Regions from separate parts of the Psychrobacter sp. PL19 genome, predicted to be linked through region 2. Evidence: predicted binding sites of a transcription regulator. Region 2 holds the regulator's gene; the other holds the start of a gene.

Region 1 (3,433 bases), 450 kb from region 2:
TTCACTAAGAAATTACGGCCGATAATCATTGGTTCGGATTCAGGATGGTTAATATTATTGGGGATAATGGCGCGACCTGCCGCGACTTCACTACGCACAAATTCAGGCGTAATAACAGTAGGGGTACTTGCGCCAAAAGTCTCGCCATCATGTTGGCGCATATCCGTTGATTCATGCTGCTTTTGGGTTTCGCGAATGGCGATATATTCCATTTCAGGGGTAATAATACCTTGGCGTGCATAGTATATTTGCGTGACATTGCCAGTTTTACCAGCGACATCTTTGGCACGGCGCGGTTTATCAATATGGGCGAATCTTAGATTGGCAGTGCTGATGTCGCGGGCACGCGTCTGTCCGTAGCTGCTTGATAGGCCAGCCAGCTGTTCAGTATCACCGCGTTCGTTTATCCAGCCTTCGCGCAGTTTTGGTAGGCCTTTAGTAAGATCAATAGTGGCGTTGGGGTCAGTATAGACGCCTGAGGTATCATAGACATAAAATGGCGGATTGTGCTCGCCTTCTTTGTCACCCGTACCGCCCACCGACGTGTCGGCTAAGCTGATTTCACGCATCGGCACTTGAATATCGGGCCTTGAGCCTTCGATATATACTTTACGGGAAGCGGGGAGAATACGGTGTAAGTCGCGGGCATCTTCTTCAAAACGGGCATCAGTAGCAGCACGATGAGCCGGGGTTTTTAGGGCATCTGCTTTTTTATCCGCTTTATCTTTAGTCGCGTTAGCGGCATTTGAGAGGTTAGCTGGGATATAGGTATCGACGGCGTGTGCGTCTATCTGTGCATTAGCGTTTGGCGTGTTTTTTAAGGTATCTATTGCAGTAGTCATATGCTGTCCTAGCGTGTTGTGTTGTCCATTGTTAAAGGCAACACCGCCAGAATCTGCGGGGGTAAGCGATAGCTACGTAGGCAAATTCAATCATAGATTTAAAGTCACTGCGCTAACAAACATAATGATAGGGCATAAATCTAACTTGATTGTTGGGCGCTACTTATTATTAACCGCCATACTCTTTGTCAGTCGGTTTATCAGCCAGTTTATCAGCTGGTGAGTTATTTACTGGCTTATTAGCCGGCAAACGTTAGCGACTGAACTTGGGCTAAAGAGTGATTCTAATAATAAGGCATTTCTGCGCGCCCTTTGCAAGACGATAACATCAGCTTAGACTTCCCTGCGTCGGTACTAACCGCATCAGGTTCGGCGGGTGATCTCTCAGCGATGTATTAATGACTGCTTATAAATCAGTCATTGATACATCGCACCCCGAGTCTGTCAGTGTTGTAAATCAACTTTATACTAACAAACTTCTGCTATGACTGCTAATGATATTTAGTCTTATAAAAAATCCTCTCAGGCTGTGTTACTTCCTTAAAATATTCTATTCCTACTGTTTAGCCCTACTGTTTAGTCATACCATTCAGTTTAGTCATACCATTCAGTGCTATGCAATTTTAGACTGGTTATTAAAAACGGGTTTAGTCACAGCAAAAATCTTCTAACTTGATGGTTATTGTTTTTTTACAGTTGCTATTACGGTTGTCATCAAACTGTCATCAAAGCTTGGCACACTGCAACGCATGTCAGGGATCATACTATCTAGTGCAGTTATTAAACCTTTGCAGTTGTCATACTTCAGGAGTCTTATATGCGTTATTCATTATTAGCAGTGGCCGTCAGTTGTACCTTAGTGCTTACGGCATGTGATAAATCAACCGACACCGCTGTAGCACCCGCGACTGACAGTAGCGCAGCCGCGAATAATAGTGCTGATAGTAGCGGATCAAATAACGCTAGCTCTGCTAGTAGCGATCAAGTATCCATGAATATCACTGGCGCCGGTGCGTCGTTTCCACAGCCTATATACGCCAAATGGTCAGCCGATTACAACGGTGCTACCGGTGGGCAAGTCAATTATCAATCTATTGGCTCGTCAGGTGGTATTAAGCAGATAGTCGCAGGTACTGTTGATTTTGGTGCTTCAGATGCGCCAATGACGCCAGAAGAATTAACGAAAGAAGGTCTAATTCAATTCCCAATGGTCATTGGCGGCGTGGTGCCAGTGGTTAATATTAAAGGCATAGAGCCTGGTGCATTAAAGCTCGATGGCAAAATGCTAGCCGATATCTATTTGGGTAACATCAGCAAGTGGAACGATCCTGCTATCGTGCAGTTGAATCCAGATTTAAGCCTGCCGGACAGTCCCATTACTACCGTATTTCGCTCAGATGGCTCAGGGACGACTTTCAACTTTACTGATTATTTAGCCAAAGTATCTCCCGATTGGAAAAATAATGTGGGGGTCGACAAGACTGTTAAATGGCCAACTTCTGATCGTGGTGCGGCAGGTAAGGGTAACGAAGGCGTAGCAAGCTATGTCAACCGAATGGACAATGCAATTGGCTATGTTGAATACGCTTATGCCAAACAAAACAATATGTCACATGTGGCACTCAAGAATGCCGCTGGTAATTTCGTACAACCTTCTATAGAAAGCTTTGCCGCCGCTGGCGATATTGATTGGGCACAGCAAGCAGGCTTTTATAAGGTTATTACCAACTCTGAAACTGCCGAGGCATGGCCGATTGCCGCTGCAACCTTTATTTTAGTACATAAGCAGCCGCAAGATCCCAAGCAAGTTGCTGGCGTACTGAACTTCTTTAGCTGGGCTTATGATCAAGGTGATGATGCAGCAACTGCGCTTGATTATGTCCCGTTTTCTGATACCGCTGTTGCTTTATTCAAAGACAGCTGGCAGCAAGTAGTGGGCAAAGACGGTAAGCCGGTATATACCCCGCAGTAATAGTAACAACGTACCTTCGCACACGCCTATGGTTTGCTGATAAGCAGATCATAGGCGTCGCTCATATCTAAATTGTTTATATCCAAATCACACCTATTAAAGCAACTATTGAGGTGGTCATGGCAGGATTTAATTTGCAGACACAACTGAACAAACAGAAACGTTGGGATGCAATATTTGTCAACACTACCAAAGTGGCGGCACTCTTTGTGTTGTTAAGCTTAGGGGCAATTTTATTGTCGCTGGTTATTGGTGCTTGGCCAAGTATGCAGGCGTTTGGGCTGGATTTTTATACCAGCAACAATTGGGACCCGGTCGCGAACGAATACGGGGCTTTAGCGCCAATTTACGGCACCTTGGTCACCTCAGCCATGGCACTGGTTATAGCGGTTCCTATCAGCTTTGGTATTGCGATATTTTTGACTGAACTGTGTCCACCATTTCTCAAAAAGCCGCTAGGCATTGCCATCGAGCTATTAGCAGGTATTCCTTCTATTATTTACGGTATGTGGGGATTGTTTGTATTTGCCCCTTTCTTTGGTAATCATATCCAGCCATGGCTGACAGAGAATCTAGGTGGTCTACCAATCATCGGCAAGCTGTTCGTCGGTGTCCCGAT
Region 2 (3,433 bases):
GTCAGGAACGTTGGCAGCAGTGGTAGTATTGACTGAAAACAAGGTGCCAGGAACATAACGAGTCTTGGTTAAGGTGCCAGAAAATGGCATATGGACGCGGTGATAGTTGCTGGGCGCTAGATAGACAGTAGCGAAGCTACCATCCGCGAAATAACTGCCATCTTCACTATTGGCAAGCAGCTGACCCACATCGTAGTGCCGCCCTTTGGCTTGTAGCAGCTTATGATCTTGTATCTGTCCTAGCTGTGATATCACCCCATCGGCAGGGCTGACGATACCATTAATGGTGTTATCAATGGTGCGTGCATCATCCTTAAGCTCGCGAGTAAAGAAGTCGTTAAAGCTCTCATACGCCTTAAAGCTCTGGCGCTCACAGTCATCTAAATGTACATTATAGGCTTTGGCAAAGCTGCGAATAAAGACGCGCTTGACGACAGGGTGACGGCTTGCGGCCAAGCGTCCAGCAACCTTGCTCAGCTGCTGCTGCGGGACAAATTGCTGTAGAGTGGTGAATAAAGTCATAACAAGGCTACCGAAATAGGGTTTAAAATAAGAATAGATAACAGGTAAATGAATGACTATATTTTACCATGAACAGCGTATTAGCGCATACTCATAATCTGCTAAGGAGTCATTCAGTGAAAGCACTTATTCAGCGAGTAAGCCGTGCCAGCGTCGCGGTTGATGGCAATTATGTTGGCAAAATTGAGCATGGAATATTAGCTTATATTGGGCTGGGACATGACGATAGTTTGCAAAGTGCGCAGCGGTTAGTAGATAAAATCCTTACTTATCGTATTTTCGAAAACCATGTTGAAAGTGATAGCGACCCTGCTAAGCGTGGTAAATTAGACCTGAATGTGCAGCAAGTTGGTGGTGGACTGTTACTGATTTCACAATTTACTTTAATGGCCAACACCAATAATGGTCGTCGGCCGGATTTTGGTGGCGCGATGAAGCCCGATGCCGCGCAATCATTATTCGCTGAGCTGATAGCTTATGCAGAAACTCAGTATCATATAACTGCCAGCGGGCAGTTCGGGGCTAATATGCAAGTCGAGAGTATTAATGATGGGCCGCTTAATTTTTTATTAGAAGTATAGAGGCTCTAGAATATATGGCTCAATAGAGCCAAAAGTAAATTTAAGGCTAAATTGTCATCAAGTCGTCATAATAATACTGTTTAATAACAGTAGTGTGGCGAGTTTTTATAGTGACGCTACCTTAAAATAGACACAGTATGGTTGGGAGAAGCTTTCGAAGCCTCTGGAGTGATGCAGTCACACAGCAAGCTAGAAAAATTTTATTGGCTATACGAAGTCATATATGAATTTAATTTCTTTAGAAGATGAGCCACTTAACATCTCCCTTCTGACTAAGGCTGTCGTATGCAAAATGAGCAAATTTTGATTGTCGAAGATGAGCCGGCAATTCGTGAAATGATTGTCATGACCTTAGAGATGGCAGGATTTGACTGTTTGCAAGCCGTTGATATACCCGAAGCGCACCAACAAGTGGTGGACCATCGTCCCGCGCTCATTTTGCTAGATTGGATGCTGCCGGGTGATAAAAGCGGCGTTGATTTTTGCCGAATGCTCAAAAAAGATGCGCTACTGTCTGAGATTCCGGTCATTATGCTCACGGCTAAAGGTGAAGAAGACCATAAGGTGCAAGGTCTAGATGCTGGGGCGGACGACTATATTACCAAGCCATTCTCAACCCGTGAGTTGGTCTCGCGTATTAAGGCGGTGCTGCGCCGGAGCAGTTTGCTAAGTACGGATAAGCCCATTGAAGTGGCAGGATTGAGCCTTGATCCCAAAAGTCAGCGGGTCAGTGCGGAGGGCAAGGTGATCGATATTGGGCCGACTGAATATCGATTGTTGGCGTTTTTTATGAGTCATCCAGAGCGCGCTTATACCCGTACTCAGCTGCTTGACCAAGTTTGGGGCGGTAATGTATATATCGAAGACCGCACCATTGATGTGCATATTCGCCGTCTACGCAAACTATTACAGCCTTACGATTGTGCCACCTTAATTCAAACCGTACGCGGCACTGGTTATCGGTTTTCTAGCTTAGTTGAACAAGAGTGATTACGCAGGAATAAGGAGTGATTTCTATAATTTTATTATTCTGATTACTGCTTATTAATAGGGTTATTCATAAATAAGAGTATATATTAATGGCTCCTAGGATATTTTTCTGACATTTCTAAAGGTAGTGCACGTTTATGATGACGCCTGCGGATAATAAGACACAGCCAGCACCGCGTTATGCGCTGTTGTGGGCCGATATATGCTGGCTACTATTTTGGCTAAGTAGTGGGGTGGCGCTGGGTTTATATACTTCATACCTGCTAGAAAGCGTGATTGTGGCGCTGTTGTTGTACAGTTTATGGCGAATGTACAGCTTACATCGCTTTAATGCTTGGATTAACAAACCAGTGAATACGCCGTCCCCAGAAATGCTTGGCGGGCTTAGTGTAATAGCCTCTCAGCTGTATCAAAAACGCAAACAAGAAAAGTTTACCCAACAAAAATTGATGGGACTGGTTAAGAAAATCAGAAGTTCTTTATTAGCCCTACAAGATGCGGTTATTTTGCTCAACGATACTGACGGCTTAGAGTGGTGGAACCAGGCAGCAGAAGACCTACTAGTACTACAGTCTAGTGACCAAGGTAATAGCATTTTTAATTTGATTACTGTGCCGGAGTTTCGACAGTATTATCAAACAACGGCCGCGCCAAATAATGGTATTCATTTGGTATCGTGGAAAAACCCCGAGCGCTATTTAAAATGTGAAGTGACCCATTTCGGTGGTGAAAAGTTGCTGATCATTTATGACGTCACGCGTTTACAACATCTAGAGCAAATGCGCCGTGATTTTGTCGCCAATGTATCGCATGAACTGCGGACGCCATTAACGGTACTAATGGGCTATCTTGAGACCTTTTCTGATCAGGCAGATATTGCGCCACAGTGGCAACGCGGTTTTAAACTTATGACCCAACAAACTGCGCGGATGAACAGCATTGTCAACGATTTATTATTATTATCCCGATTAGAAAACGAAGAAAAGCCTGCGCTCAGCATGATAGATATGAGCCGGTTGCTCACCCAGCTATTCGATGACGCTAAGGTCTATAACAAGGAATACGAGCATCAGATTAGCTTGCAGGTAAATACTGACAGCAATCTATATGGTGCGGAGTTGTATTTAAATAGCGCCTTGTCAAACTTGGTGGTTAATGCCATCAAATATACCCCAAAAGGCGGTAACATTATTATCAGTTGGACTGCGACTGCACAGGGTTGCTCGTTTGCAGTCACTGATGACGGTATCGGTATTGCACCACAGCACATCGCCCGTTTAACCGAGCGTTTTTATCGGGTCGACAGTGGACGTAGCCGCGCTACAGGGGGTACTGGCTTA

What was found. Region 2 encodes PhoB, which activates phosphate uptake and scavenging genes when phosphate is short. Its sites were predicted from a motif close to TGTCATNAANCTGTCATAA; they were not measured.
Region 1: the regulator PhoB is predicted to act here: its motif matches at 1,552-1,570, upstream of pstS (phosphate ABC transporter substrate-binding protein PstS).

What each region holds. Positions count from the first base shown of each region.
Region 1 is NZ_JAGING010000001.1:488,105-491,537, reverse strand. Features, by position in the region: gene thiC (phosphomethylpyrimidine synthase ThiC) at 1-842, opposite strand, end outside; TPP riboswitch at 1,166-1,290, opposite strand; gene pstS (phosphate ABC transporter substrate-binding protein PstS) at 1,660-2,814, shown strand; gene pstC (phosphate ABC transporter permease subunit PstC) at 2,934-3,433, shown strand, end outside.
Region 2 is NZ_JAGING010000001.1:936,057-939,489, forward strand. Features, by position in the region: gene asd (archaetidylserine decarboxylase) at 1-522, opposite strand, end outside; gene dtd (D-aminoacyl-tRNA deacylase) at 639-1,103, shown strand; gene phoB (phosphate regulon transcriptional regulator PhoB) at 1,389-2,093, shown strand; gene phoR (phosphate regulon sensor histidine kinase PhoR) at 2,231-3,433, shown strand, end outside.